DNA from 4 places in the Neobacillus oceani genome. Region 2 is predicted to be linked to each of the others. Evidence: predicted binding sites of a transcription regulator. Region 2 holds the regulator's gene; each other region holds the start of a gene.
What was found. The regulator Rex, encoded in region 2, represses fermentation and respiration genes when NADH is low (regulators of the CRP and FNR family bind a similar motif). The targets are predictions, from matches to a motif close to TTGTGAAATATTTCACAA.

Region 1 (7,189 bases), 900 kb from region 2:
TCCTGCATAAAAGCCATGACGAGGCAATCGAATTATTTTACGAAAAATACAGCGAAAAACATGATGAGTTTGTTGAGAAAAATGAGGAGATAAGCAGCCTCTTAAAGCAGTTGAAGAGCGAAGACTACAAATTGGGGATCGTGACCGGAAAGGCGAAGAGGAGCCTCGATATATCGCTTCAGTGCCTGGGAATGGAAGGAATGTTCGATGTGGAGATAACCGGGGATGATGTTGATATTCCCAAGCCCCATCCGGAAGGGATTCACAAGGCATTGGCCGAACTCGGTGTTTCCCCGGCAGAAGCGATTTTCCTTGGGGACAGCGATGCCGACATCCTTGCTGGGAAGAAGGCGAACGTTCATACAATCGGTGTTCAATGGCTTCCAAATTACCAGTCGCTTGAGTTTACTGTACAACCGGATGAGGTGTTTACGAGTTTTCGGGAATTGGTGAATTTATTAAAAAAGGGCTAAGTTTAGGGGGGATTGAATTGCGGATATCCATCTTGGGCGCTTTTAGAAAAGTGGGTATCTTAACACCACCTTAATTGGCGGAAGAGAGCATTGAAATCATTTCAATGCCTCTTTTATTTATCTTGATTAACACAATAGTATTCAGCTATCTCCTTAACCCGTTCCAAGGTAATTCCGTTTCGGAATTCGACCGCCAAAGGATGATCGGTTGGTTCTAGTTCAATGAATGGTCGAATGCCATCTGGCCTAAAATGGATCATTGCTTATAAGTTTACAGTATCAGGGTAAATGGATAATTCGGTAGAAAGCCAACCAAACATTGGTTCCAATAGTTCTTGCATATCCCAGTATTCTTTTACTTTATTGAAATTCGCTTCACTTAAGGAAACCCAAACTCCCCAAATTAAATGATCATCAGTCCCGAGGATAGGGACTTCTATGCACCCACGAATGAAGAAGTGTTCGCTTTCCATTACGCATAAGTCGTCGTCCAGTTCAAAATTCTCTTCCCGTTCTTCAGGATCAATATAATAGTAATATACAGGAGCAGGATTTCCGTAACTTCGCGGAAGTTCTTCGTAATATTGACCGCAGCAACTACAAGTATATCCCTCAATTCTTGCCACTTAGTTTTCACCACCATTATATCTTCATAGGAAGATTATAGCATTTGCTAGAACATCAGTAATTCAACAATAAAAATGACAGACCAAAATTTTTATTGGTCTGTCAATTGGATGGTTACTTATTTGTATTTTATCCTAAATGGGTTTCTTTAGGTCTCTTTGCTTAAAAGTTTGAACACTAGGTTAATTCTCTAGTTGATGTTTATTTTTGAAAACAGTCTTGTTGATGAAAGGAAGAACGTAGTGGTCAAGGCCGTATTTGCCGGCATTAGCGCCAGCGACAAGGATGATGAAGCCCATCAATACATCGGTTGGGTTGTGGCTTACCGTTCCAGCAAGCATGAAGCTGAAGTTCATCACAAGGCCAAAGAACATTGCGGCACTAGTGAGGCAGCCGAGAATCAAACCAAGGCCGACAAGGAATTCACCCCAAGGAATTAGGACGTTGAACAGTTCGACGTTTGGAAGGGCGAAAGCGTTCAGGAAGTCGACATACCAGCCGTAGACGATTCCGTCCGGGCCTTTGACCGGGTTGGCGGCAGCGCCTTTCAGGAAGCCTGCAGCATCAAAACCTCCAGTGATTTTGCCCCAGCCGGCAGTAAGCCACATGTAGCCAAGATAGATACGTAAGACAGCGAGAAGAGCGGCAGCGACTTTGTTTTCTCTTAAGAATTTGTTAAACATGAATAATTCCCCATTTCGTTATTTATTTAAATATGTTGTTTACACTGTTATCATAATCCGATTTTTAATATATCGGTAGGGGTTTTCCAGTTTATTCAACAAATAGACAAAGCTTCTTGACGAAGGTGTGACATTGTTCACAGCGGAACTTTTTTATACTGGTGTGAACAGGGGAGGAAGGAGATCCGAAGCTGCAGGACTCGTGCAAAGCTAAGTAAAGCGCGCGAGTCCGTTAGCGCCCTTTAGACTGGAGGACCTGGCGGAGTAAATAAAAAAGGCCTTCCGGTTGGAAGAGCCTTTTCTTCATTATTTTAGTATCAGTTTACTCTTGAAGCCTAGCTTCTTTATTGAATACAGTCTTGTTGATGAAAGGAAGTACGTAGCGGTCAAGGCCGTATTTGCCAGCGTTGGCGCCAGCTACAAGGATGATGAAGCCCATCAGAATGTCGGTTGGGTTATGGCTTACTGTGCCTGCAAGCATGAAGCTGAAGTTCATCACAAGGCCGAAGAACATTGCGGCACTAGTGAGGCAGCCAAGGATGAGGCCAAGGCCGACAAGGAATTCACCCCAAGGAATTAGGACGTTGAACAGTTCGACGTTTGGAAGGGCGAAAGCGTTCAAGAAGTCGACATACCAGCCGTAGACGATTCCGTCCGGGCCTTTGACTGGGTTGGCGGCGGCCCCTTTCAGGAATCCTGCAGCGTCAAAGCCTCCAGTGATTTTGCCCCAGCCGGCAGTCAGCCACATGTAACCAAGATAAATCCGAAGAACGGCGAGAAGAGCGGCAGCGATTTTGTTTTCCCTTAAGAAATTGTTAAACATGGATAATTCCCCTTTTCGTTAAAAATTTAATTATGTTGTTTACACTGTTATCATAATCCGATTTCTAACATATCGGTAGGGGTTTTCCAGTTTATTCAACAAATAGACAAAGCTTCTTGACGAAGGTGTGACAACGGTCACAATGGGTGATTAGGACAGCGAAATAGAGCCTATTTTACCGCATGTTGGCAGCCAATTTACGCTCGCCTTACCCAGCTTTTCATTAACAAGGAAAAGCGATTGGGGTCATCTACTTTTAATCCTCTCTTATCCCTAAACCTCAACAGCGACCTTCTTTATTTTATAAATCACAGCAATGACAGAGGCGGCCCAAAGGAAGATGAGCCCAAAATACGTATACTGTGCAATCGACTGAGAAACATCTAAAGCACCGAACAATGTCCGGATATTCGTGAGGATAATGATGCCTCCCACGAGAGTCCCAAGCAGATTGGTGGGAATGATTTTAACAAGCCAGGCGGCAATAGGAGCGGCGATGATCCCGCCAATCATTAAGGCAAGCACCCACTGGACATTGATCGTGGACCAGCCCAATGTCAAAAGAAATCCAAGTGTGGAAGAAACCGCAATGGCGAATTCGCTTGTATCGACCGACCCGATAACTTTCCTTGGCTCCATCCGATTGCTTGTAAGCAGGACTGGCGTGGCAATCGGGCCCCAGCCTCCACCGCCGGTCGCGTCAAAAAAGCCCGCAATGAAACCAAGCGGAATGAAGAATTTTTTCCCGAACTTGCCTTTGGCAGGTTTTTTCGAGGGATTGAATTTAAACAGGAAACGGTAAAGGACAAAAACGCCGAGCATAAGTAAAAAAACAGAGATGTACGGCTTAATGAGATGGCCGGGTATGCTTCCCAGAAAGCAGGCGCCAATGAATGCGCCAATGGAACCTGGGATGATCAGCCTGTAAACAACCTGCTTATCAACATTGCCAAAGCGTATATGCGACACGCCCGAGGCAGCGGTTGTAACGACTTCCGCCATATGGACGGATGCGGATGCGACAGCTGGGGCAATCCCGAACATCAGGAGCAATGAGGTCGAAGTTACTCCATAAGCCATGCCAAGTGAACCGTCCACAAGTTGGGCGGCCAATCCAATCAAAGCCAGAACAATTAGCCTCCTCAAAAAAATCTCTCCTTTTTAAAAATGTCCTGAATAGACTTATGAAAAAGGGCATTCTCTAATTGTCGACTAATCTAATCAGGTTTGTAACCTACTGTATGTACGGACAAAATTGTTGGTTCTAACCAATTGGGAAAAATAGTCCGAATGCCTAGAAGGAGCGTGCCACAATGAAGCTGTCAAGCAGAGGGGAATATGCGCTGCGGGCACTCATCTGTTTAGGGGGAAATGATGATAAACTCGTTCCAATCGGGGAGATTTCTGATAAGACACTTGTGCCAATCAATTATTTGGAGCAGCTCCTTTTGCAGCTGAAACGAAATGGGTACGTCCAAAGCAAAAGAGGGGTTAATGGTGGATACAAACTGAGCAAAAAGCCGAGTGAAATTGTGATTGGCCACGTCATCCGCAACCTGGAAGGGCCGCTGGCGCCAATGGGGTGTGTCAGCATCACTTCGTACGAAAGCTGCCCGCTGGAAGAAGGCTGCCTGTTGAAGCCTTTGTGGGCGCTGATCCGGGATACGGTTGCCGAATTACTCGACAGCACGACTTTAAAGGATTTGCTGGATGGAAAAGTAGATAGGAAGCTGCCGGACTCATGCGAAAGCTAAAAAAAAGCATGGGTCTGTTAGCGATGGGTGGAGCCCGGTGGAGTAAATAAAAAGGCCTTCCGCATGGAAGAGCCTTTTCTTCATTATTTTAGTATCAGCCTATTCTTGAAGCACGGCTTCTTTTTTGAAAACAGTCTTGTTGATGAAAGGAAGCACATATCGGTCAAGGCCGTATTTGCCAGCATTGGCGCCAGCGACAAGGATGATGAAGCCCATCAGGATGTCAGTTGGGTTGTGGCTAACTGTACCGGCAAGCATGAAGCTGAAGTTCATCACAAGACCGAAGAACATTGCGGCACTAGTGAGGCATCCGAGAATCAAGCCAAGGCCGACAAGGAATTCACCCCAAGGGATCAGGACGTTGAACAGTTCGACGTTCGGAATCGCGAAAGCGTTCAGGAAGTCGACATACCAGCCGTAGACGATTCCGTCCGGGCCTTTGACCGGGTTGGCGGCGGCGCCTTTTAGGAATCCTGCAGCGTCAAAGCCTCCAGTGATTTTGCCCCAGCCTGCAGTCAGCCACATGTAACCAAGATAAATCCGAAGAACGGCGAGAAGAGCGGCAACGATTTTGTTTTCTCTTAAGAATTTGTTAAACATGGATAATTCCCCATTTCGTTAAAATTTTAATTATGTTGTTTACACTGTTATCATAATCGGATTTTTAACCTATCGGTAGTGGGTTTCCGGTTTATTCAACAAATAGACAAAGCTTCTTGACAAAGATGTGACATTGGTCACAAATGGCCTCATAAAAGCGGAGTTGAACGCTTATTAATCGTGAAACGATATTTGGCAGCCGGTCGTATGGGGGGGTACAGCAGACCCTGTTACGAAAGCTGCCCGCTTAAAAATGGATGCAAGATCGTTGTAAACCAGTTTGACAACCAATTATCGGTTTTGTATAGTAGGGGCGAAGACGGTGAATGGAGTGAATCCCTTGAACTCAAAATCTGAATTGGAAAATTTGGATCTTATAGATTTAATCAGCGAGCGGCATAGCTTGCTCAGAAGCATTTTGGGAAAAGCCTGGAACGACAATAGCGAGATTTATATTTCAAATTCTGAGTGGTATATCATGGCCAGAATTTATAAAAAACAGCCGACCATATCGTATGTGACAAAGAATGTGGAAATTTCCCGCCAGGCGATCCATAAGTTTATAAAAAACCTTTCCGCAAAAGGTTTAGTGGAAATTAGAAATGCAGAAAACAACAGGAAAGAGAAATGTATCCAGCTAACTCCTTTAGGTGAAGAATGCTACGAAAAAATCGTAGCCCTTAAGGCCCAGCTTGTAAACAAAATCGCAGAGAACATCGGTGCGGAGAAGGTAGAGGAACTTAAAAATCTTTTAAAGCTCGATTGGAAGATATAAAATCATTGGAAATTAGACCACAAAAAAGAATGCCAGGAACATTTACAATGGCATTCTTTTTTTAGTTGATTGCTTAACAAACTGTATTACGATATCATGTACTTTTTCAACTGTAGTTTCCAGCGATATAGCCAATTCTTTAAATAAGACGTGTTGGATATGTTCCAGCAGCTTGCGGTCTGATTCGTAAAGTTTTTTACCATGAAGTTCAGCATCCAGCTTTTTTTGCATCAGTGTCTTTACAACTTTGGCAATTTCCTTTCGATTGCCCGTATTTACTATATCGTTATATTGCCTATAACGAAAATTGGGGTTTTCAATCCATTTTACTCCAGGATATTGGAATGATTCAAGGAGTTCATTCGCCTCCTCTTTACTCATAAGTTCCAGCATAGCCACTTTATCGTTATCCACGGGACTGCTTATCGTTAAGTGGCCAATACTGTCGATAGGATGCAGCACATAGTAAGTCTTTGTAATGCCTGACACTGTTTTTTCACAAATATCATCAACCTTGCAAATGCCGTGTGCGGAATAAATCATAAAGTCTCCAATAGAAAACATTTGCTCACCTCGGAATATTTGTCAACTAAGTTTATAATATCACGAAATAAAAATATTGTCAACTTGGTTGACTTTATAGGGAATTTTTGATATGGTTTTCAACTGGATAGTCTAGTAATACCATCCGGAAATAAAAAAATGCCTGCTATTGAAATTCAATAAGCAGGCATTATTTATAAAATTTTCAAGTTGTGATTGGGGTAGCTTTTATTTCGTAGTTAGGCTAATGACCTACTCTTGAAGCCGGGCTTCTTTTTTGAAAACAGTCTTGTTGATGAAAGGAAGCACATAGCGGTCAAGGCCGTATTTGCCTGCGTTGGCGCCTGCGACAAGGATGATGAAGCCCATCAGGACGTCAGTTGGGTTATGGCTTACTGTGCCTGCAAGCATGAAGCTGAAGTTCATCACAAGGCCAAAGAACATTGCCGCAGAAGTGAGGCATCCGAGAATCAAGCCAAGGCCGACAAGGAATTCACCCCAAGGGATCAGGACGTTGAACAGTTCGACGTTTGGAATCGCGAAGGCATTCAGGAAGTCAACATACCAGCCGTAGACGATTCCGTCCGGGCCTTTGACCGGGTTGGCGGCAGCGCCTTTCAGGAATCCTGCAGCATCAAAGCCACCAGTGATTTTGCCCCAACCGGCAGATAGCCACATGTAGCCAAGATAGATACGTAAGACAGCGAGAAGTGCGGCGGCGATATTATTTTTTCTTAAGAAAGAGTTAAACATGGATAATTCCCCTTTTCGTTAAAAATTTAATTATGTTGTTTACACTGTTATCATAATCCGATTTTTAACGTATCGGTAGGGGGTTTCCAGTTTATTCAACAATTAGACAAAGTTTCTTGACGAAGATGTGACAATGGTCACAAATGGAAACGGTAAGT
Region 2 (7,189 bases):
TTGAAAAAACAGTCCGGGCGGCGAATGAATATGGTGTGGGACAGGTACTGCTTGCAGGAGGAGTTGCGGCCAACAAGGGGCTGAGGAAGGCTCTTGAGGAGGCGTTTGGCAAAAGTGAAGGAATAGAGCTTGTCATTCCGCCATTGTCGCTTTGCACGGACAATGCGGCCATGATTGCGGCAGCGGGGAGCGTTATGTTTGAAAAAGGCATCCGGGGAAGCCTGGCTTTAAATGCAAACCCGGGCCTTGATATTGAAAAATATAATTGACATTGTAGGGCAGCGAAAATATTTCGCAGCCCTTTTTGCTGTGGATAAAAATTTTTCTCGCATTCACCGCTTTGTGGATAAGCACGGGTGTTCCTGTTGATAATGTGGATAAAAACGATGGGTTCTGTGGATAAAGTGGATAAGTCCGTTGATAACTGATATAACAGCAATTTTATTGTGTATAAAAATGTGGAAAAGCGCAGGGAAGCCCCGCGCTTTAGTCAGCAAGTTCCGCCCATTGTTCCATTAACTGATCTAGTTCCTGGCGGGCTTTATCATTTTCAGTGTTAATAACAAGTACCCTTTCGTGGTCCTGATAAACCTCCGGATCACAAAGAAGCGATTCGTTTTCTTCAATAAGCGCTTCGAGTTCTTCAATTTTGGCTTCAATCTCTTCCAGCTTCCGTTTTCGCTGCCGCTCAAGTTTCTTGGATTCCTTATCCTGCTGGAACGTATTTTTGGCGGCAGGAGTTTCGGTAACCGATGCAGAAGCGGCCTTTTCCATCGCTAAAAGCTCAGCCATTTCCTGTTTCTTTTCGAGAAAATAATCATAATCGCCGAGATATTCCACGCAGCCATCCGTTTTCAGTTCCAGAACCTTTGTTGCGATCCGATTGATAAAATAACGGTCATGTGACACGAACAGGATTGTGCCGGGATAATCGATAAGCGCATTTTCGAGAACCTCCTTACTGTCAAGGTCAAGGTGGTTGGTCGGTTCGTCGAGGATAAGGAAATTCGCCTTTTGCAGCATCAATTTGGCCAGGGCGAGGCGCGCCTTTTCACCCCCGCTTAAAGTGGAAACGGGCTTGAGGACATCATCTCCGGAAAAAAGGAAGTTTCCGAGAACTGTTCGGATCTCTTTTTCAGTTTTCAGAGGGTACTCGTCCCAAAGCTCATTCATGACCCGCTTATTCGACCTAAGATTGGCTTGTTCCTGGTCGTAATAGCCTATCATGACGTTTGTACCGTAGTGGATTGAGCCCGCGTGTGCCGGAAGGTTTTTTATAATCGTTTTGAGCAAGGTTGATTTCCCGATTCCGTTAGGTCCGACAAGCGCGATGCTGTCACCCTTTGTGATGGAAAAAGAAAGGTCCGCTGCAACCGGAGCTTCATATCCGACGGCAAGGGCATCAACAAGCAAAACGTCATTGCCGCTTTGCCGCTCGATTTCAAACGAAAAGGTGGCCGATTTTTCATCTCCTGAAGGCCGGTCCATCAGCTCCATCTTCTCGAGTTTTTTCCTCCTGCTTTGGGCGCGTTTAGTCGTTGAGGCCCTGGCAAGATTCCGCTGGATGAACTCTTGGAGTTTAGCCACCTCATCCTGCTGCTTTTCATACTGCTTTAAATCACGCTCATAGTTTTCCGCCTTTTGAACAAGGTAGGAACTGTAGTTGCCAACAAACCGGTGGATTTGCCGGCGGGACAATTCGTATACCTGATTGACGACCTTGTCGAGGAAGTATCGGTCATGGGAAACAATGAGAATTGCGCCATGATAATTTTGCAAGTACAACTCAAGCCATGAAAGTGTTTCAATATCAAGGTGATTCGTGGGCTCGTCCAATATAAGGATGTCGGGTTTCCCTAGCAGCAGCTTCCCGAGCGCCAGGCGTGTTTTCTGGCCGCCGCTCAGGCTTGAGATACTTGTTGAATAATCAAAGGTATGGAAGTTGAGTCCATGGAGCACGGAACGGATATCCGCCTCATACTGGTACCCCCCCATCTCCTTGTATCGGACCTGCAGTTCGTCATAATCCTTTAAAACTCTTTCGTATTTACTGGAATTGCCGATAATGGACGGATCCGCCATTTGCCCTTCCAGTTCCCTTAACGAAGCCTCAAGCTTACGGACTGGTTCGAAAACCTTCAACATTTCATCCCAAATCGACAAGGAGGATTCGAGACCCGTATTTTGCGCGAGATAGCCGATGGTAACATCTTTCGGTTTAATGATTTCGCCGCCATCATGTCCGATATGGCCGGCGATTATTTTGAGGAGCGTCGATTTCCCCGCGCCATTCCTGCCGACCAGGGCAACGCGGTCCCTGTTTTGGAGCTCAAGCTTTATGTTCGATAAAATTAATTCAGCGCCATAGTATTTTTCAAGGTTATTCACTTGAAGCAAAATCATTCTTTTCACCCCATTACTATCTAGAGTGTAACCCATAAGGGGTTGCTCGGCAATGAGTGAACCATCCTCCAGGTATGGTTTTCCGCTGATGGTTTAAGCTCGTATGACAGGGGAAAAGGAGCTAAATATGACAATTTTTTAAAAATATTGGGACTTAATCTCGTGAAAAGCTAAAAAACAATGGAACATATGTGAAACATGGAACAAAGAGCATACACAATTACCTGAAAATAGTGTATTATTTTTATAACTCATAGAACTGAACTATAGGGAAAAGGTTAGAAAAACGGCCAGGGCCCCATTCGGGAAAACGGGGTCGATCTGCCAGGTTGTTCCGTTTTTGGGAAAGGAGTTTTTAGGATGGCTGAATTTACGCATTTCAATGAAGAGGGCAGAGCAAAAATGGTCGATGTCAGCGATAAGCCGGAAACAGCCAGGACGGCAATCGCCCGCTCAAGCATAACTGTAAATCGAGACATTTATGAAAGAATAACGAATAATGAGATGAAAAAGGGTGATGTGCTGGCGGTGGCCCAGGTAGCCGCTGTTATGGCAGCAAAGAAAACATGGGAAATCATCCCAATGTGTCACCCCATCCCGCTGACAGGGGTAGACATCACTTTCAGGTGGGAAGAGGAAGAAGCAGGACATAAGCTGATGATTTCTGCTTCAGTTAAGACGAAAGGAAATACTGGCGTGGAAATGGAAGCGCTAACTGCTGCTTCCATCTGCGCATTGACTATATACGATATGTGCAAAGCCGTTGACAAAGGAATGGTAATCGGGCCTACCTATCTTGTTGAAAAAACAGGCGGCAAGCATGGCGATTTTAAACGAGAACAAGAGGTCCAGTAAACAAGATTTCCCGCGAATGGCCAGGGGCCTGCGAGAAAAATTAAACCGGGGCAGGGGATCAATGGTGACTGAAACAATGAAAATACCGCAGGCAACCGCCAAAAGGCTGCCGTTATATTACAGATTTTTAAAGAATTTGCATTCCTCTGGGAAGCAGAGAGTTTCATCCGCGGAACTTAGCGAAGCGGTTAAAGTCGATTCGGCTACAATCCGAAGGGATTTTTCCTATTTTGGAGCCCTTGGCAAAAAGGGCTACGGCTATAACGTAAACTACTTGCTTGGGTTCTTTCGGAAGACGCTTGATCAGGATGAGCTTACAAAGGTCGCCCTTATCGGGGTAGGAAACCTTGGGACTGCCTTTTTGAACTACAATTTCCTGAAAAACAATAATACAAAAATCGAAGTAGCCTTTGACGTTGATCCCGATAAAGTGGGGACGAAAATTGGCAACGTCCCAATCCACAGCCTGGATGACCTTGAAGCGTACCTGAACAATGACAATGTTACGGTAGCGATTTTGACCATACCTGCTTCCGTTGCCCAGCCGATTACAGACAGGCTCGTTAAAACAAATGTGAAAGGAATTTTAAACTTCACGCCTGCGAGGCTGAATGTCCCGCGCTCCATCCGGGTCCATCATATCGACCTGGCTGTTGAATTGCAGTCGTTGATTTACTTCCTGAAAAATTATCCCGGAGCGGACTTTTCCGAAGAAGCAGAAGAAGCAAAAAAGTGAGCCTAAAAGGGGCTCACTTTTTTTGAATTCGTTTTAGCTTGTAATGTAAACCGATCATCCTTATGCCCGCCCCGAAATCAAAGGTGGCCAAAATAACGAGGAGATAGGAAAAGAAACCCCAGCCTTCGTCCCTTACGCTCCCAACTGCGAAATATGTAAACAAAATTCCGAGTAGGAGGTACACGATGCCGGAAAACAATGGTGATTGCCTCATAAAAACCCTCCGATAAAGTTTTGCATCTGTTCTGCTTCACGCAGGAATCTCTCAATTTCCTCACGGTAAATACTCTGCATCAAAACAACGAGCGTATTCATTATGACGTGCGCAATGATCGGAACAATGATCCGGTTTGTCCGGACATAAAGGAAAGCAAATGTGAATCCAATTGCCGAGTAAATCAGGATATGTTCAAATTCCATGTGCGCGGCTGCGAAGATAACGGAACTGATCAATGCGGAAACAAAGAAATTAAACCGCTTGTGAAGGCTGCCGAAAATGATTTTTCGGAACACGATTTCCTCAAGGATGGGGCCGATGACCGAACTGATGAGAATCACCGCGGGGAAATTGTCAATCATCCGCATGATTGAACGGGTGTTATCCGAACCCATTTTAATCCCAAGCATTTGCTCCACTATGGCGGCGGCCCATTGCGCGAAAAGGGCGAGGAAAATTCCGCCGACGGCCCATGAGATGGACTGTGGCAAATTTGCAGCGTTCCTGTTTTGAAGCGAGCTGGCCATTTCTTTTCGCAGGAGGAACAACGTAATCAGGAATGCCGACACAAAGCTGATTATCAGCCAGTAATTTAAGGCATACATCTGCGTTTCCTGGGGACTGTTCCCCGCGCTGGCAAGGACGATTGCCAAAAGGGGGACCCCCACCAGGCTCGAAAGCTGCATGACGATATATACAATAAGAATCCAACCGTATTCACGTTTCAAAATGGCAAGCTCCTTTATACTTTTTGCATCACTTTTCATTCTACTCACAAAGGCAAACTTATTTCAATCATGAAACCTTCCTGTATAGCCTTTGCCAAAGCGGACATACTCATAAGGTTGATTTTTTTTAAAAAAATTCATGCTTCGTGCTTGCAAAAAAAACGGGTTTTCATTATTATAATAATTGTGTTAGCACTCACCTGAACAGAGTGCTAATAAGCGACTACATAAAACCATTTGAGGAGGTTGTTTGAATTGTTAAGACCACTTGGCGATCGCATTATCATTGAGCTTGTCGAGTCTGAAGAAAAGACTGCAAGCGGCATTGTTTTGCCTGACACTGCAAAGGAAAAGCCGCAGGAGGGCAAAGTTGTAGCAGTAGGTTCCGGCCGTGTTCTCGATAGCGGCGAGCGTGTAGCTCCGGAAGTATCTGTCGGCGACCGTATCATCTTCTCAAAATATGCCGGCACAGAAGTAAAGTACCAGGGAACTGAATACCTAATCCTTCGTGAAAGCGATATCCACGCCGTTATTGGCGAATAATTGCCTGAACTCAGGGCACATACCTAATTTTATCTGACTTGAGGAGGTTTTTGAACTATGGCAAAAGACATTAAGTTCAGTGAAGACGCGCGCCGCTCAATGCTTCGCGGTGTAGATGCTCTTGCAAATGCTGTTAAAGTCACGCTTGGGCCTAAAGGGCGCAACGTTGTTCTTGAGAAAAAATTCGGTTCACCGCTTATCACAAATGACGGTGTTACAATCGCGAAAGAAATCGAGCTTGAAGACGCATTCGAAAACATGGGTGCCAAGCTTGTTGCCGAAGTGGCAAGCAAAACAAACGATGTTGCCGGTGACGGTACAACGACTGCGACTGTCCTTGCGCAGGCAATGATCCGTGAAGGCCTGAAAAACGTAACCGCAGGCGCCAACCCAATGGTTCTCCGCAGGGGGATTGAAAAAGCGACAAAGGTTGCCGTTGAAGAATTGAAGGCAATTTCCAAGCCAATCGAAGGAAAAGAATCCATCGCCCAAGTTGCGGCGATTTCCGCTGACAACCCAGAAGTCGGCCAATTGATCGCTGAAGCAATGGAGCGCGTTGGCAACGATGGTGTTATTACGATTGAAGAATCAAAAGGTTTCGCTACCGAACTTGATGTAGTAGAAGGTATGCAATTCGACCGCGGATATGCATCTCCATATATGGTTACAGATTCCGATAAGATGGAAGCTGTCCTTGATAATCCGTATATCCTGATTACTGACAAGAAAATTTCCAGCATTCAGGAAATCCTTCCTGTCCTTGAGCAGGTTGTCCAGCAAGGCAAGCCGCTATTGCTGATTGCTGAAGATGTTGAAGGTGAAGCGCTTGCTACATTGGTAGTCAATAAGCTTCGTGGTACATTCAACGCTGTTGCTGTTAAGGCTCCTGGCTTCGGTGACCGCCGCAAAGCTATGCTTGAAGACATCGCTGCCCTTACTGGCGCCGAAGTTATCACAGAAGAGCTTGGCCGTGACCTTAAATCCGCAACAATCCAATCTCTTGGCCGTGCTTCCAAGGTTGTTGTTTCCAAAGAGAACACAACAATTGTTGAAGGCGCTGGAGACTCAGCTGCAATCGCTGGGCGAGTAAACCAAATCCGCGTTCAGCTTGAAGAAACAACTTCCGAGTTCGACCGTGAAAAGCTGCAGGAGCGCCTTGCGAAATTGGCTGGTGGCGTAGCTGTCATCAAGGTCGGCGCTGCAACTGAAACAGAATTGAAAGAGCGCAAGCTTCGTATCGAAGACGCCCTGAACTCAACTCGTGCTGCTGTTGAAGAAGGAATCGTGTCCGGCGGTGGCGTCGCCCTCTTGAACGTTTACAACAAAGTGGCTGAAATCCAGGTTGAAGGCGACGAGCAAACAGGCGTGAACATCGTACTTCGCGCTATGGAAGAGCCTGTCCGCACAATTGCGCAAAACGCAGGCCTCGAAGGCTCTGTCATCGTTGACCGCCTGAAGCGTGAAGAAATCGGCACTGGTTTCAACGCTGCTACTGGCGAATGGGTGAACATGATCGATGCCGGTATCGTTGACCCAACAAAGGTTACACGTTCCGCGCTTCAAAACGCTGCATCCGTTGCGGCTATGTTCCTGACAACTGAAGCAGTTGTTGCCGACAAGCCTGAGGAAAACAAAGGCGGCGGCATGCCTGACATGGGCATGGGCGGAATGGGCGGCATGATGTAATTAGGGTTTTGAAACCTTGTT
Region 3 (7,189 bases), 1.4 Mb from region 2:
AGGTTTTCAGCTGTCCTTCTGCCAGCGCGAACAACTGGCGTCCCCACTTTTGCTCAAGTTCCGCGCGGAATTTCGAATTCGTTAGGGCTTCATAATACCTTGTGACAAGCCCTTCAAGCTCAGGGCCAATCTCGTCAATATAATCCTGCTCCGCCTTGTAAAACTCATCCTCCGTGTTAATTGTATGGCGGACAGAAGCAAGCGAGATCATTGTCCCGATATGATTCCTTTGCGCATTGATTTTTTCAATCACCTTTTCCTGCTCGGATGTACTGCCCGCGGCGTTGAATTCCTCGAGCGCAGCTTCGAACTGCTTTTTAATATCCTCCATGTCCGGCCTTACGTATGTATAATCCTGAAATTTCACCTGGAACCCCTTCTCTCTTTTTAATTTCACATAGTTCATTTCGACATCCGAAACTTGGATTCCTCTAATTTGTGAAAAATCCCAAAAAAATTGGACCACGCCCATAGGGGGGTCACCAAAATTATGAAGATCCCGGAGGACAGAACAAAATGCGCAAGCGCCTTGGTCAGCCCCGACAAGCATAAGACGGGGCCCGCAGGACGGGCCTGCCCTCCGGAGGGAACCGGCTTATGACCTCGAGGGGCTAGGCGCTGGAGCTGGATTACAATAACATATTTCGAGTTATCCACAAGGTTCCAACTTAAAATTTCCTAGACAACAAAAAAACGGCAAGAAATATGCCGTTTTTCTTGGGCCCAGCCCTTAAAACTTCCCGGATGGCAGGCCCAGTTTCTTCAAAAGGGAGATTGCCTCTTCCCTTTCCTGTTCAGTTAGGCGTGACATGAGCTCATGGATATTCCGTTCATGCTCTGGAAAAACCTCTTCAATAAACGACTTTCCTTTATCGGTAATTCTAGCATAGGTTACTCGCCGGTCACTTGGACAAGCCACCCTTGCAATAAGCCCTTTTTGCTCAAGTTTATCGACAACATAGGTGATGCTCCCACTCGCGATCAGGATTTTTCCGCCGATTTGCTGTAGGGGCTGGTCGCCTTTATGATAAAGGAGCTCAAGAACGGCAAACTCGGTTGGGTTTAGGCCGTTTTCCTGAATAAATTTATTGACCTGCTCGTTGATCGCCTTATAGGCCCTGGATAAGACAATGTAAAGCTTAAGTGATTGTGAAATTGACTCTCTTTCCAATATGATCAAATCCTTTTATTATGGCGATTATAATCACCTTGAATTCAAGATAATTATAATAAACTTTTTGGACAGTGTCAATGAGCCCGTTTACAATAACTTCCATGCATTAATACAATTGGAAAACGGTTCTTTTTTATTTTTAATGATGACCAAATGCTGTAATATAGGGGGTACAAACTTAAGGGAGTATTGTATATGAACCAGGCAGCATTAGTCCAAAAACCTGCCGAATCCGGCCAGGCTACCACCTATAAAATTCTTTTTATCATAGCCCTATGCCATTTATTGAATGATTCGCTTCAGTCAGTCGTACCCGCAATGTTTCCGATTATCGGCAAAACCCTGGGGCTTAGCTTCACCCAGCTGGGCATGATTGCCTTCGCTTTGAATATGGTTTCGTCCGTCATGCAGCCTGCCGTAGGGCTTATGACTGATAAAAAACCGATGCCCTATGCTTTGCCTGCTGGGCTTGCCTGTTCGATGGCGGGTATTCTCGGCCTCGCTTTTGCGCCGAATTTCGCGTTTATCATCCTATCGGTGATTTTTATCGGCATTGGTTCGGCTATTTTTCACCCTGAGGGTTCGCGTGTCGCCTATCTTGCGGCTGGTCCAAGAAGGGGGCTGGCACAATCCATATACCAGGTTGGAGGCAATTCAGGCCAGGCTCTCGCGCCGCTTATCACGGCTTTAATCCTTGTTCCATTCGGGCAGAAGGGTGCAGCCCTATTTGCAGCAGTCGCTGGCATAGCGGTCGCCCTATTGATGTATATCGCCCGCTGGTACACCGAAAAGCTTTCTGCCACAAGGAAGGCAGAGGTAAAGAAAATCGGTAACAATGCCGCGAAGAAGGGGCTTCAAACAGGCGTCCTGCCAGCGCTGGCGTTAATCCTGCTCCTGATCTTCGCACGTTCCTGGTATATTTCCGGAATAACGAACTTTTACGCTTTTTTTGCAATCAATGAATATTCGTTTACGATCAAGCAGTCGCAATTCCTTCTTTTTGCGTTCCTGGTCTCCGGTGCTGCAGGTACATTTTTTGGCGGGCCGCTGGCAGACCGGTTCGGCAAGAAGAATGTCATCTCTGCATCGATGCTGTTCGCGGTGCCTTTTTCGGCGATCATTCCATTTTTGCCTTCCGCCGCCGCACTTGTTTGCCTGATACTGAACGGATTCATTTTGATGACAAGTTTCTCCGTTACCGTTGTATATGCCCAGGAGCTCGTGCCAGGGAAAATCGGGCTTATGTCCGGGTTAACTGTGGGCCTAGCATTTGGCATGGGTGCAATCGGTTCCGTTGGGCTTGGCTATTTCGCCGACCTGGCAGGACTGAAGCAAATGATTATCGGAGTCGGCTTCCTTCCATTACTGGGCATCTCCGCGCTTCTCCTACCTTCTGATAAAAAACTCGAGCAATGGCAAGTATAGAAAAGCGGCAGCCAACCTACTTAAGGTTGGCTGCTGCTATCTATTTGGTTAATAGTTACTATTTTTATATTTCGTTGATTCTCTGGTATAGCTCCGCTTTCTCATCGTCTGATAACATCCGTTGCGCCATCGGGAAAAGGACATTCTCTTCTTTAGCGAAATGCTCGGTCAATGTATAGTATGCTTCTTTGATATGGGAAGCAAGCTCCCGGATTTCATCCGCGGAAAACTCCGCCCCCTCTTTCGCGGTTCTTTCCACGTAAGTGCCAATAAGTGTTTTTGCCCGGTCATGTTCGTACTCCATTACAGCAATCGGACCTGATGTGCGGCCAATATATTGGCCCATCATGTCAAACAGGACGCCTTCCTCCCGGTCAGAATGGGGCCCTAAATCGGCAATGAATTTATTAGTCCTTTCTGTCAGCCTGGAGAAAGTTTCTCTAACATTCTCCCCTTTTTCAATTTTCCGTACTTCTTCAAGCAGGCCATCCAATTGGGAAAGGAGTGGAGGATGTTCCTCCTTTAATTGTTTCAGGCCTGGACATAGCTCAACCTCTCCCGCTCCACCAAATGCAATCATGCAACCGCTCATTTATATTCCCCTCTCGATAGATTGTTATTTGAGAACATTATAGGACGTTTTCATGAGAAAAGTTGTGATTGCCATCACAAGACATGAATTTGTCAAAAGCACGTGGATACGCTTTCAAGTTTCGAAAAATTTTAACATTTGCACTGGCATTCACCTTCAGGGATTTCATATAATTTAGTTAGAACCAAAAAAGGAGGGACAAAACTTGAATTTCCCATATTATAGAGACTTTTACCCAAAAATCATCATGCCAATCGGGAGCAACGACACTGTATTGTTAAAGGAATCCCCCTTTGCGGATACAGGCGCCACCCATTGGTTGATTGCGCTACAAGGTGATCATGAGGGGTTGCCCGCCGGATGCTGCAATTGGAAGGTACTCGTTTATACATCAGACCCCGATGGTACATTCAGCTGGGATAAACCATATTACGCCTCCACGTTATTGGAGTCGATCGACTCCGCTATTGAGCTTGCGCAGGAATTTGAATCATTCGGAAAAAATGATGTACTTTGCACAATGGGTTCAGATAAAAAAATCAGCTAATCTTCATATCTTCCTCTTTTTAGCTTCATCTTTTTTGCCTTCTTTTGTGAAATCCCGTACATAGCATGTAAATAGTGTTTATTCTCCATTCCCCTAAGAATGATTTTCAAAGGTTACATCCAGGGTCCATAAAAAAGCTGCCTGCACTTGGATGCAGACAGCTTTTTACATTCGATTCTATCTTAAGCAAGCCGGAAGACGATTCCATGGCCACCCTTTGGATATTCCCATTTAATATTCTGGTATGGACAGCCTATCCTGCAGCTGCCGCACTCATGGCAACCCTCAAAACCTACCTGCATCCGCTTTCCTTCCCATTTGTAAACTTCGGCTGGGCAGAAAACAGTGCAAAGTTTATCAGGGCACTTTGTCGCGCAAATGTCGTGATCAAGAACGGTTAAATGGGACTTTGTGTCACACCTGAAACGAAGGAGATACTGTTTTTCTTCCAGAGTTTTGGTTGACATTATTTCACCGCCTTCCATGCGCGATAGACATCCTGCAGCACCTTGAGCGTGCCGCGTTCACTTGTAATACTCTTCATGATTTCCTTCTGTTTGTCGCGTTTAGGTGTTCCGTCAACCGTGAAGAATTTGCTCATCGCCTGGTTCATCATCGGTACATATTCCTTGAAGTACTGTGGATACTTTTCGAATGTATGGGCTGCATCTTTGTACTTTTCAAGGTCTTTCATGATAAAGCTTCCGTATAGCGCTTCACGGTAACTGTTCAGGCTCGCTTCACTGAAATTGTTTCGGGCTTTCGCCTCGATGATCGCCTCGGCGGCAAGCTTTCCAGAATACATGGCCATGTTCGATCCTTCTCGGTGAATCGCATTGACAAGCTGCGCCGCATCCCCAACGACCACGACCCCATTCCCGGCAACCTTTGGCACTGACCTGAATCCACCCTCCGGAATTAGGTGGGCCAAATATTCAGCTGATTCCCCGCCTTCAAGCATCGGGCGTACCATTGGATGAGTCTTCAGATAGTCGAGCAGGTCATATGGCTTCAGCTTCGCTTTAATCATGCTCGACAACGTTGTACCTACTCCAATATTAAGGCTTTCTTTATTAGTATATAGAAAAGCCGTTCCAAGGTTCCCTTTTGTGGAATCCCCGAATATTTCAATTGTACATCCGTGGTTGCCTTCAAGATTGAACCTGTCGTTGATTTTCTCCTTTGGAAGATTAATAACTTCCATGACAGTAAGGGCAACTTCATCTGGACGAAACTCTTTATGGAAGCCAAGCTGTTTTCCAAGCAACGAGTTTACCCCATCGGCGAGTACAACAACATCCGCGTACACATCGCCATCAGGCCTGTCAGTACGGACCCCAATAACCTTCCCGTTCTCGACAATGCACTCCGTCACTACCGTTTCGTTGATCAGAAGCGCCCCTTGCTCGACGGCCTTCTGTGCAAACCACTGGTCAAATTGAGCCCTGAGGACGGTAAAATTGTTGAATGGCTCACTTGCCCACTCCATACCTTTATATCCGAAGGAAACGACTGATTCCTTATCCATCATCCAAAAACGCTGCTCGACGACCGGACGCTCAAGAGGGGCTTCTTTCCAAAATTCTGGAATTAATTCCTCCGTCTGCTTCCTGTAAAGGACGCCGCCCATTACGTTTTTGCTGCCTGGGTATTCCCCTCTTTCAATCAGCAGCACGTTCAATCCGTTCTTCGCGCACACAAGGGCGCATGCTGTACCTGCCGGGCCGGCACCAACTACGATTACATCAAATTTTTCAGGCATAACTGATTTCACCGCCCTTTTCGTTCCGCATCTGCTTGAATTGTTCTGTCAGTTTCGGGACGATTTCCAGCGCATCCCCTACAATACCGTAGGTGGCTACATCAAAAATCGGCGCATTTGGATCTTTGTTGATTGCAATGATGATTTCTGAGTTCTTCATGCCGACCACATGCTGGATCGCTCCGGATAAGGCAATGGCAAAGTAGATTTTTGGCGTAACCGTTTCCCCTGTCTGGCCAATTTGGAGATGGTGTGGCAACCAGCCGGCCTCTACAACATCCCTCGTCCCGCCAACAGTCGCGCCGATTGCATCGGCAAGATCGTAGAGCATTTGGAAGTTTTGCAAATCCCCCATACCTTTACCGCCGCACACAATCACATGGGCATCAGAAAGGTTTGCTTTATTTGTTATGTCTTTCACAATTTTAAGCACTTTTGTACGCATGTCATCTTCCGAAAGGGCAATGCTCTCTTCAATGATCCGTCCGGTACGCGAGGTATCCGGTTCAAGCGCTTTCATAACTTTCGGCCTCACAGTCGCCATTTGCGGCCTGTGCTTTTTGCAAAGGATGGTAGCCATGATATTTCCTCCGAACGCCGGCCTGCTGGCTTCAAAAAGGCGATTATCGAGGTCAATATCAAGCATCGTCGTATCCGCGGTCAAACCGGTGTTCAAATCAGTCGCAACTGCGCTTGCGAGATCCTTTCCGTTCGGTGTCGCGCCATAAAGGAAAATTTCTGGTTTATACTTTTCTGCAAGCATAATGACGCCCTTCATGAACGACTCTGTCCTGTAGTTCTTCATGACCGGGTGGTCGATTACATACACTTCATCAGCCCCATATGCAATCACCTTTGATGCGAGCGCCTTTATGCCATGCCCCATCAGCACACCTGCAAGCGGAACCTCAAGCTTATCGGCAAGCTTTCTGCCAGCGCCGAGCAGTTCAAGCGAAACTCCTTCAATTTCGCCATCCGTTTCTTCTATAAAAACCCAAACTCCTTTGTAGTCTTCTATATTCATCAGAATCCTCCTATCCCCTTATGCTGGTTTAATCAATTTGCCGAATTAGGCGTCAAAAGCTCTTTTTTGTCCATCAGGAGGCTGATTAGCTCCTTTACCTGCTCATCCGCGCTTCCTTCGAGCCTTTTTCCACCTTCGGGCTTTGGAGGGGAAAACATTTTGCCTACGATGGTCGGGGACCCCTTGAGCCCAAGCTGGGTTCGGTCAACATTTTCGAAATCACTCACTGCCCAGATGACAGGCTCGTACCTGGCCGCCTTGATCATATTCGGGAGAGGCGAGTATTCAATTTCATTTATTTCCTTTTCTACTGTCAACAGACAAGGCAACTGGGATTGGATAAGTTCATAGCCATTTGTTTGCTTCCGTTTAATCAAGACTGACTTTTCTTTCAGATTCACTTCAGCTACTTCAATCACATTGGTTATAGGCGGGATATCGAGCCTCCTTGCAATTCCGGGGCCGACCTGCCCTGTATCCCCATCGATTGCATGCTTTCCGCAAATCACCATGTCAATTGGCAGTTCCTTGCTGATTTTTTCCAATGCTTTTGACAAGGCATAGCTTGTTGCAAGAGTATCCGCACCGGCAAACGCACGGTCGGAAATGAGGTAACCCCTGTCGGCACCGATTTCGACACTTCGCTTTATGACTGCGGTTGCCTG
Region 4 (7,189 bases), 420 kb from region 2:
ATACTACAAACGATGCTTCATTTTTCAGGTTAAGCGGGCTGTAATCAATCGTTATATTTTGCGACGACGTAGTCATTTGCGCATTGGAATTGAAATTGTTGTTCACATTCAGGATTGAGCCATATACCCGCTGGTTAAGCGCGGCGTCCACTGCCGCGTAGGCATTGACATACCCGGACCCGACTTCCCACGATTCATAGCCAGGCATATTCGTAGCCGTTTGCTCAATGATTCTCTTCACTTCAAGCGGCGAGAGCGCAGGGTTTGCATCAAGAATCAAAGCGACGATTCCCGCCACATGCGGCGCGGCCATCGAAGTCCCGCTCATCGTTGTATAGTATGGCAGATAAGCCGGAGGAATGAGCTCGACATCATCCGTGGCTCCAAGGGCTGCCACTGGCGCAAGAACCCTGGTCGAGATGATTGATTGCCCCGGCGAAGTAACGGTCGGGCGGTCTTCCCACGTCCACGTCTCAGACCCTACTGCGACGGTACCGCCTTTCCCTTTCACGCCTCGGGAAGAGAATTCAGCAAGCTGCCCTTGCTTCGTACCTGCGGCAACGGTGATCACCCATGGCGCTTTTTTATAGTTTCCAGAGATAGTCGAATCCCCAGGCCCAGAGTTACCTGCCGAGAATACAGTGACAATGCCGCGGTCGTAAAGCGCCTTTGTCGCTACGTTGATTGGGTCGAACGGATCAAAATCCGTTCCCGCATCGCTTGTACTTCCCCATGAATTAGTGATAACACGAATATTGTATTCAGCCTGATGCGTAAGTGCGTAATCGAAACCTCCAAGCGTATCAAGCATGGCGACCGCCGCTCCGGAGCCATACCCGATCAGCTTCGCGCCAGGTGCCACTCCTTCATACTCACCTTTTGACATCGCTCCATTGCCGCCAACAATCCCGGCGACATGTGTGCCATGTCCGGAACTCGAGTCCGTATTCGGGATATTTTCCACCCAGGTAACAGGAAGCAATTCGCTCAGGGCGTTCAAGTTCGTTGCCCCGAGGACGTTCTGGACAAGATGGCCACCAAACTCAATGTCTTTGTGCGTGCCATCCACGCCGCTATCATTAATGACAACACCAATTCCGTTCCCGTTTACAGGAAGGCCGCCATTCGCTTTTGTAAAAGCCGCCTCGGTCCGCAGGCGGTCAACTCCAGTGAGTTCTGTCGCTTCCTTGTTTTCATATTGTAGTTTTTTATTCGGATAAATCGAAAGCACATTATCGTTCTGAGCTAACCTATCAACCTGTTCCTTTGTAGCGAGGACGCCCGCTATTGGAAGCTCGTTAAAAACGACGCCCTTTGTCAGGCCGAGGTTTTCTAAAAGAGCCAAAATGCCGTTCTGTCCGCCTGCTCCATCCTTGAATGTAACGATGACCTGCTGCGGTTCAACCGAAGATGCGAGCTTCTTCAGTAAGCCTGGCTCGATGACAGCTGTGCCGGCCGCGCTTACTTTTTCGGAACCTCCGAAATGGATTGAGTTTAAAAACAGTCCCAGTATCATAAAAATGGACAGGAATAAAGAAGCCTTTTTCATTTCATACCCTCCCTGTTTTGAATATTCCAACTTAATTCTATTATTACATTGTTTATGTTGGGGTCCTATTCTCCACAGGCTGTATTTAACGGACACAAAGGTACTAATTTTTGATACGCCAAAAGTAGTACCATGACAGCTTTTCCAAAAAAATAAGCCGGCGCTTCAGTTCGAAGCCCGGCTGTTGATTTATGGCAGTGGTACGAGCTGGTTTTGGACCGCATAAATGACCACCTGCGACCGGCTTTTCACATCCAGCTTTTTAAAAATTTTTGAAACATGGATTTTGACTGTTTTATCGCTGATGAACAGTGCCTGGGCGATCTCCTTGTTGTTCATCCCCTGGACAAGGCAAAGAAGGACTTCCTTCTCTCGCTCGGTGAGCATATCGTCCTTCTTTTCCTTCGGCTGTTCCGGCGGCTGCTGGTTAAAGCTCAGAAACTTCTTCGTCATCGAAGGCGCGATGACGGATTGCCCCCGGGCGACGGACCGGATGGCCTCAACAACATGCTGGGAAGGCGCATCCTTCAGCAGGTAGCCATCAGCCCCTTCTCGGATGGCCGACATAAAATATTCGTCGTGGTCAAACATCGTCAGGATCAGGATTTTAATTGAAGGATAATCCTTCTTAATCAACCCTGTTACTTCAATCCCATTTTTATCGGGTATATTAATATCCATTAAAATGACATCCGGCATGATTTCAGGCACTTTCAAAAGCGCATCCTTGCCGGAAACAGCCTCGCCGACTACCTTGATGTCGTGCTCGAGGTCTAGGATATTCTTCAAGCCGTCGCGCAACACCGCATGGTCATCGACGAGCATAAGCTTGATCATTCATTACTCCCCCTTCTATTCCCATCCGCGGCACCGTAAGCGTGATTTCCGTTCCGGCCCCTTCCTTGCTGTCCACCTGGAGGGAGGCCTGGATTTTTTCCGACGCCTCATTCATATGCAAAATGCCGAAATGGGGTTCGTTCCTCGCTTTAATCATCGCTTGGAACAATGAGAATCCGATACCATTGTCTTTTATTTTCAAAAAAACATTCTCGCGCTGATAGCTCAGCATCACTTCGATTTTCGTCGCCCGCGCATGCTTCAGGGCATTTTGTACGCTTTCCTGGAAAATATCGAATATGACCTTTTCCGTCATAGAACTTAATTCGAACTCGGTCCCTCTTTTTTCAAGGACAATTTCAACCGGATGTTCCTTCTTTACAGCCTGGATCCTTGACTGGATTGCTGTCATCAGGCCGACCCTTTCAGTCGGGTAAGGGCGGAGCGCGTAAATCGACTCCCTGACTTCCTTTAGGCTCTTCCTTAATTTATCGGTACTTTCCTGAATCAATTTTAAAGAGTCTTCTGGCGCCTTCGAGAATTTCCGCTCGGCGGTTTCCAGATTCAGAACCGCTCCAGCAAGCGTCTGAGCCACGCCGTCATGGATATCCCGGGCAATCCGGTTTCGCTCCTCGAGGATGAGACGCTTTTCCTCCTCGGCGAAAAGCCATTTTGTTTTAATTAGCACCGCCAATTGGTTGGTGAGGGTGACAGCTGATTGAATGTCATCTTCGGTAAAACTTTTTGTCCTGCTCCTCCCAAAAACGAACAAGCCGACAAGCTCTTCATCGAGCATCAGCGGAGCGTACATTTTGGAACGGATTTCTTCATGGAAAAAAGCAGCGGCCGGGCCAGACTGGCGCCGGGAATTGTGGTAAATGACAAGTTGCCTGACTGTATACAATCCATCAAGCAGGTTATCGTCGAAATCGGCCTCGTCATTTATGAGCCCCGATTGAAATTTTCGAACCCATTGCCCATCTTCCTTTGTCCACAAAATGCAGGCATCCACATCAATAAACGCAGGAAGGTTGTCACCAAGGAAACCCAGCCAATCGTTTGATGCAATCTTCTTGTTCAATTCCGATGAAATGCCGAAAAGGGCTTTCAGTTTCGATTTCTCCTTCCTCAGCCTCACGATGTTGGAGCTAAGCAACGCAAACCCGACAAGCGGTGAGAAAAAGAAGAAAAAGGAAATAACATCGATTTCTCCCCTGTTCTGATTGCCCAAGACAATGAAAAGGACGAGGTAAATATAAGAGACAGCAAGGCTGTTCAGTTCCTGTAGCGTTTTTTGCTTCCACATTTTCAGCGAGTAGGGCTGTGGGCGGACAACGAGGATGAAATCGACCAATAAATTATTGATCAGGTAAAAGGGGATGATGAAAAAGGTAATATAGAGCAGGCCAGCAAGAACAGCCGGCTTTGCGTCCAGCCCCGCTGCTGCTCTCACCCATTCAGCCAGCAAGTATGCCCCGTACAGGCTGATGACCAGTTGTGCCGGGTTAAAACAAACGATTCTAAGCGGCCTTCTTTTCCAAAGATTGGTCACAAAGACGGCGAATGCATAAGCCAAAAGCGCATAGTCGATTCCTTGCATGACATAAATGGCATATACAATCGGGAATGCGATCGTCGTAAATCCCCGCCAAACCGGCATCGGGTATAACTCGATGATAACCAGGAAGATAACAAGAAGGCAGAAAATCAACGGTTCATTCGGTTCTTTTATTCCGAACAAAGCGTTAAGGAGAACAAGTCCTCCAACTGCGGATATGCCCATCATGGAATAACGGGAAATCTTTTCTTTTCTTTTCAGATACTCCTTTGCTCCCATCCGCCCTGTTCCCCTTCCTGCCCATTCTAAATTTTCTGTTAATATTACTTTATGTGATTTGCATTCGATGTACAATAAAAAAGCCTCTTTCATGATGAAAAAGGCGGGAAAACCCAAACCGGCCAAATGGCATGCCACTGGCCGATGCTGGGACAAACCTATTCCGGGTTTGTTTACTGCCATTATCGCAAATTCTTCATCACCCTCCTATTCAGCAAAAGCAATATTTTATGTACTACTTTAGTAGTAAATGTGAAAATGGCTGTCAACTGCCATAAATTTGAACGATTTACAACCTGGTTTGTCACTCTTTTGTCAATCTATGGCAAACTCTGCATGTGTTTTTTATACTACACTGAAAGTGAATGGTTACTGACATTTTTGAAATAATTATTTGTGAAAAAGTTCACATTTTGTCGATTTTTATCCGGTCTTCAAGGTTCAACCTACATAAATATAATTCTCTCACTTCCCTTGCTTGTTGGGCACGCCTTTCCAACATAGAGCTAATTGTGGGAGCAAACTACTTTACAGAGGGTGACGAAATGAAATACGATTTGGTTCTTTTGCATGCCCCAAGTGTTTACGACTTCCGGAAAAATTCACTTCTAGCCGGCCCAATTAGCGATGTTGTTCCGTCCTCACCGGTATTTGAAATGTATCCGATCGGCCTGACCAGCATTGCCGATTATCTAGAAAGGTACGGCCTAAAGGTAAGGATTATCAATATTGCAAACAGGATGCTGATGGATCCTGATTTCGATGTCGAGAAAAAATTAGCGAACATCCAGGCCCGGGCCTTTGGAATCGACCTTCATTGGCTGCCCCATGCCCATGGCAGCATTGAACTGGCCAAAATCGTCAAAAGGCTCCATCCCGACACGCCAATCATTTTCGGCGGCCTGTCTTCCACCTATTATCATAAAGAATTAATTGAGTATCCTTGTATCGACTTTGTCGTACGCGGCGACTCGACCGAAAAATTAATGCTTATGCTTATGAACAAGCTCGAGTTCGGGAATGTCCATTTTGAGGATATTCCGAACCTGACGTGGAAAAAAGGCACGGAAATCGGTTTTAACCCCCTCTCCTACGTACCTAAGGACCTGGATGAATTTGACGTCCCCGGCTACCGCTACACTATCCGGTCTGTTTTCAAGTATAAAAATTTCATGGACCCCCTTCCCTATAACGGCTGGCTCCAATATCCGAACACAGCCATCCTGACAGCAAGGGGCTGCACTCAGAATTGCCTCATTTGCGGCGGATCGAAGGAAGGCTATGAGCAGAACTGCAACCGGAAGTCACTGGCCTTAAGGTCGCCGGCAAAATTAATTGAGGATATCCAATTCATCCAGCGCTTCAGCAGAGCCCCGATTTTCATCCTTCACGATATCCGCCAGGGCGGCAAAAAATATGTCGAAGAGTTTTTCAGCCTCCTGAAGGGCATAAATTTGAAAAATGAACTCGTATTTGAATTGTTCCAATATGGAGATGAAAGCTTTTTTAAAAAAATCAATGAAGCTGTTCCCCAATACAGCATTGAACTGACACTTGAAACCCATGACGAAAAGCTGCGGCTCCTGAATGGAAAATTCAATTGTACAAATGAAAAGGTGATAAGCACGCTTCAATCCGCCCTAAAGCACGGCTGTAAAAAGATTGACCTGTTCTTTATGGTTGGGATTCCCGGCCAGACCACTCAGAGCGCTCTTGAAAACATTGATTTTGCCGAAACGATCCATCTGGCGTGCGGCAAGGATCCCCGACTGTTCTATTTCGTCGCCCCGCTCGCACCGTTCCTCGACCCAGCGAGCGCCGCCTTTGAAAATCCAGAACGTTACGGCTACAAAAAGCTTTGCCATACATTGGAGGACCACCGAAAGGCAATCACACAGCCTTCGTGGAAGCATATGCTAAGCTATGAAACAACGGATATGACCCGGGATGATATTGTGAATGCTACTTATGAATCCGCAAGGCTCCTGAATGAATTCAAGTTGAAATACAGTTTGATCGACCTTGAAAGCTATCATGTTATCGAAAATAAAATAGAGAAATCCGTCCACTACATCGAAAGAATCGACCATTTGCTCACCCTTCCGGAAAAAGAATATGAAGTAGAACTGGCGAATATTAAAAAGGAAATCGAGGATTTGAACAAGCACAGCATTTGCGGAAGCAATGAGCTGAAGTGGGAGGTCCAAAAGAACTATGCGAACTTCTTCTCCCTCGCCATGGTCGGCCTTGAACAACTTTATGAAGAGTATGCGATTAAGCTTCGGAAGCAATTTCATCCAAAAATACGCCACCAGGTGAAACTCGACGTATAGCGCAATGAGCCCTTGATTGGGCTCTTTTTTTTATTGTCTGGTTTTCTTTTGCCATTAAAGGAAAAATTATTTTTTTGAAAAACAGGATTATTATACTGGCATAGGGGTAAATATTCCTATCACTCTTCGGAGAAAGGAGTTTTACCGAAAGCATGAATATGGGGAAATTATTTGCTTTTTGCTTGCTTACTATCTTGCTTTTATCAGGCTGTGCCGAGAAGCACAAGCTCGACGATGGAAGCGAACTTATCCGCAAAGGGGAGTTTGCTTTTGCTGCCTCCGGTGAATTCAAGCCTTTCAGTTATATGACCGATGACCTTAAAATGACCGGGTTCGATGTAGAAGTTGGAAAAGCCGTCGCAAAGGAAATGGGGCTTAAGCCTGTTCCAAAAAGGATGAAGTTCAAAGGAATTGTTGAAGGGGTTAAAACCGGCCGGGCAGACGCCGCTGTTGCCTCACACACCATCAATCCCCAAAGGAGCAAACATGTCTCCTTTTCTACTCCCTATTATTATTCGGGGCCACAAATCTTTGTCCGTCCCGATAGCGGAATTAAAACGGTCGACGATTTAAAAGGGAAGGAAGTTGCCGTCGCAAAAGGCTCTACATACGCCGATACCGCCAGCAAATATA

Region 1: V1499_RS05795 (DoxX family membrane protein) is a predicted target of Rex. The motif match lies at 5,086-5,103, and genes of this name have one in related genera.
Region 3: V1499_RS08340 (hemerythrin domain-containing protein) is a predicted target of Rex. The motif match lies at 3,254-3,271, and genes of this name have one in related genera.
Region 4: V1499_RS22110 (TIGR04190 family B12-binding domain/radical SAM domain protein) is a predicted target of Rex. The motif match lies at 4,618-4,635, and genes of this name have one in related genera.

Annotation. Positions count from the first base shown of each region.
Region 1 is NZ_CP143543.1:1,151,598-1,158,786, forward strand. It holds gene V1499_RS05765 (HAD family hydrolase) at 1-473, shown strand, start outside; partial or broken gene V1499_RS05770 (DUF2199 domain-containing protein) at 587-1,099, opposite strand; gene V1499_RS05775 (DoxX family protein) at 1,283-1,783, opposite strand; gene V1499_RS05780 (DoxX family protein) at 2,106-2,606, opposite strand; gene V1499_RS05785 (sulfite exporter TauE/SafE family protein) at 2,880-3,752, opposite strand; gene V1499_RS05790 (RrF2 family transcriptional regulator) at 3,920-4,360, shown strand; gene V1499_RS05795 (DoxX family membrane protein) at 4,460-4,960, opposite strand; gene V1499_RS05800 (MarR family winged helix-turn-helix transcriptional regulator) at 5,283-5,735, shown strand; gene V1499_RS05805 (CarD family transcriptional regulator) at 5,778-6,299, opposite strand; gene V1499_RS05810 (DoxX family membrane protein) at 6,531-7,031, opposite strand.
Region 2 is NZ_CP143543.1:247,230-254,418, forward strand. It holds gene tsaD (tRNA (adenosine(37)-N6)-threonylcarbamoyltransferase complex transferase subunit TsaD) at 1-269, shown strand, start outside; gene V1499_RS01410 (ABC-F family ATP-binding cassette domain-containing protein) at 487-2,403, opposite strand; gene moaC (cyclic pyranopterin monophosphate synthase MoaC) at 2,764-3,258, shown strand; gene V1499_RS01420 (redox-sensing transcriptional repressor Rex) at 3,320-3,994, shown strand; gene V1499_RS01425 (YdiK family protein) at 4,008-4,208, opposite strand; gene V1499_RS01430 (lysostaphin resistance A-like protein) at 4,205-4,939, opposite strand; gene groES (co-chaperone GroES) at 5,195-5,482, shown strand; gene groL (chaperonin GroEL) at 5,540-7,168, shown strand.
Region 3 is NZ_CP143543.1:1,668,505-1,675,693, reverse strand. It holds gene V1499_RS08355 (M3 family oligoendopeptidase) at 1-367, opposite strand, end outside; gene V1499_RS08350 (MarR family winged helix-turn-helix transcriptional regulator) at 731-1,171, opposite strand; gene V1499_RS08345 (MFS transporter) at 1,370-2,599, shown strand; gene V1499_RS08340 (hemerythrin domain-containing protein) at 2,664-3,191, opposite strand; gene V1499_RS08335 (hypothetical protein) at 3,397-3,738, shown strand; gene V1499_RS08330 (ferredoxin family protein) at 3,921-4,205, opposite strand; gene V1499_RS08325 (FAD-dependent oxidoreductase) at 4,205-5,500, opposite strand; gene V1499_RS08320 (electron transfer flavoprotein subunit alpha/FixB family protein) at 5,493-6,524, opposite strand; gene V1499_RS08315 (electron transfer flavoprotein subunit beta/FixA family protein) at 6,557-7,189, opposite strand, start outside.
Region 4 is NZ_CP143543.1:4,402,093-4,409,281, forward strand. It holds gene V1499_RS22095 (S8 family serine peptidase) at 1-1,549, opposite strand, end outside; gene V1499_RS22100 (response regulator) at 1,739-2,386, opposite strand; gene V1499_RS22105 (GAF domain-containing sensor histidine kinase) at 2,361-4,223, opposite strand; gene V1499_RS22110 (TIGR04190 family B12-binding domain/radical SAM domain protein) at 4,769-6,556, shown strand; gene V1499_RS22115 (transporter substrate-binding domain-containing protein) at 6,715-7,189, shown strand, end outside.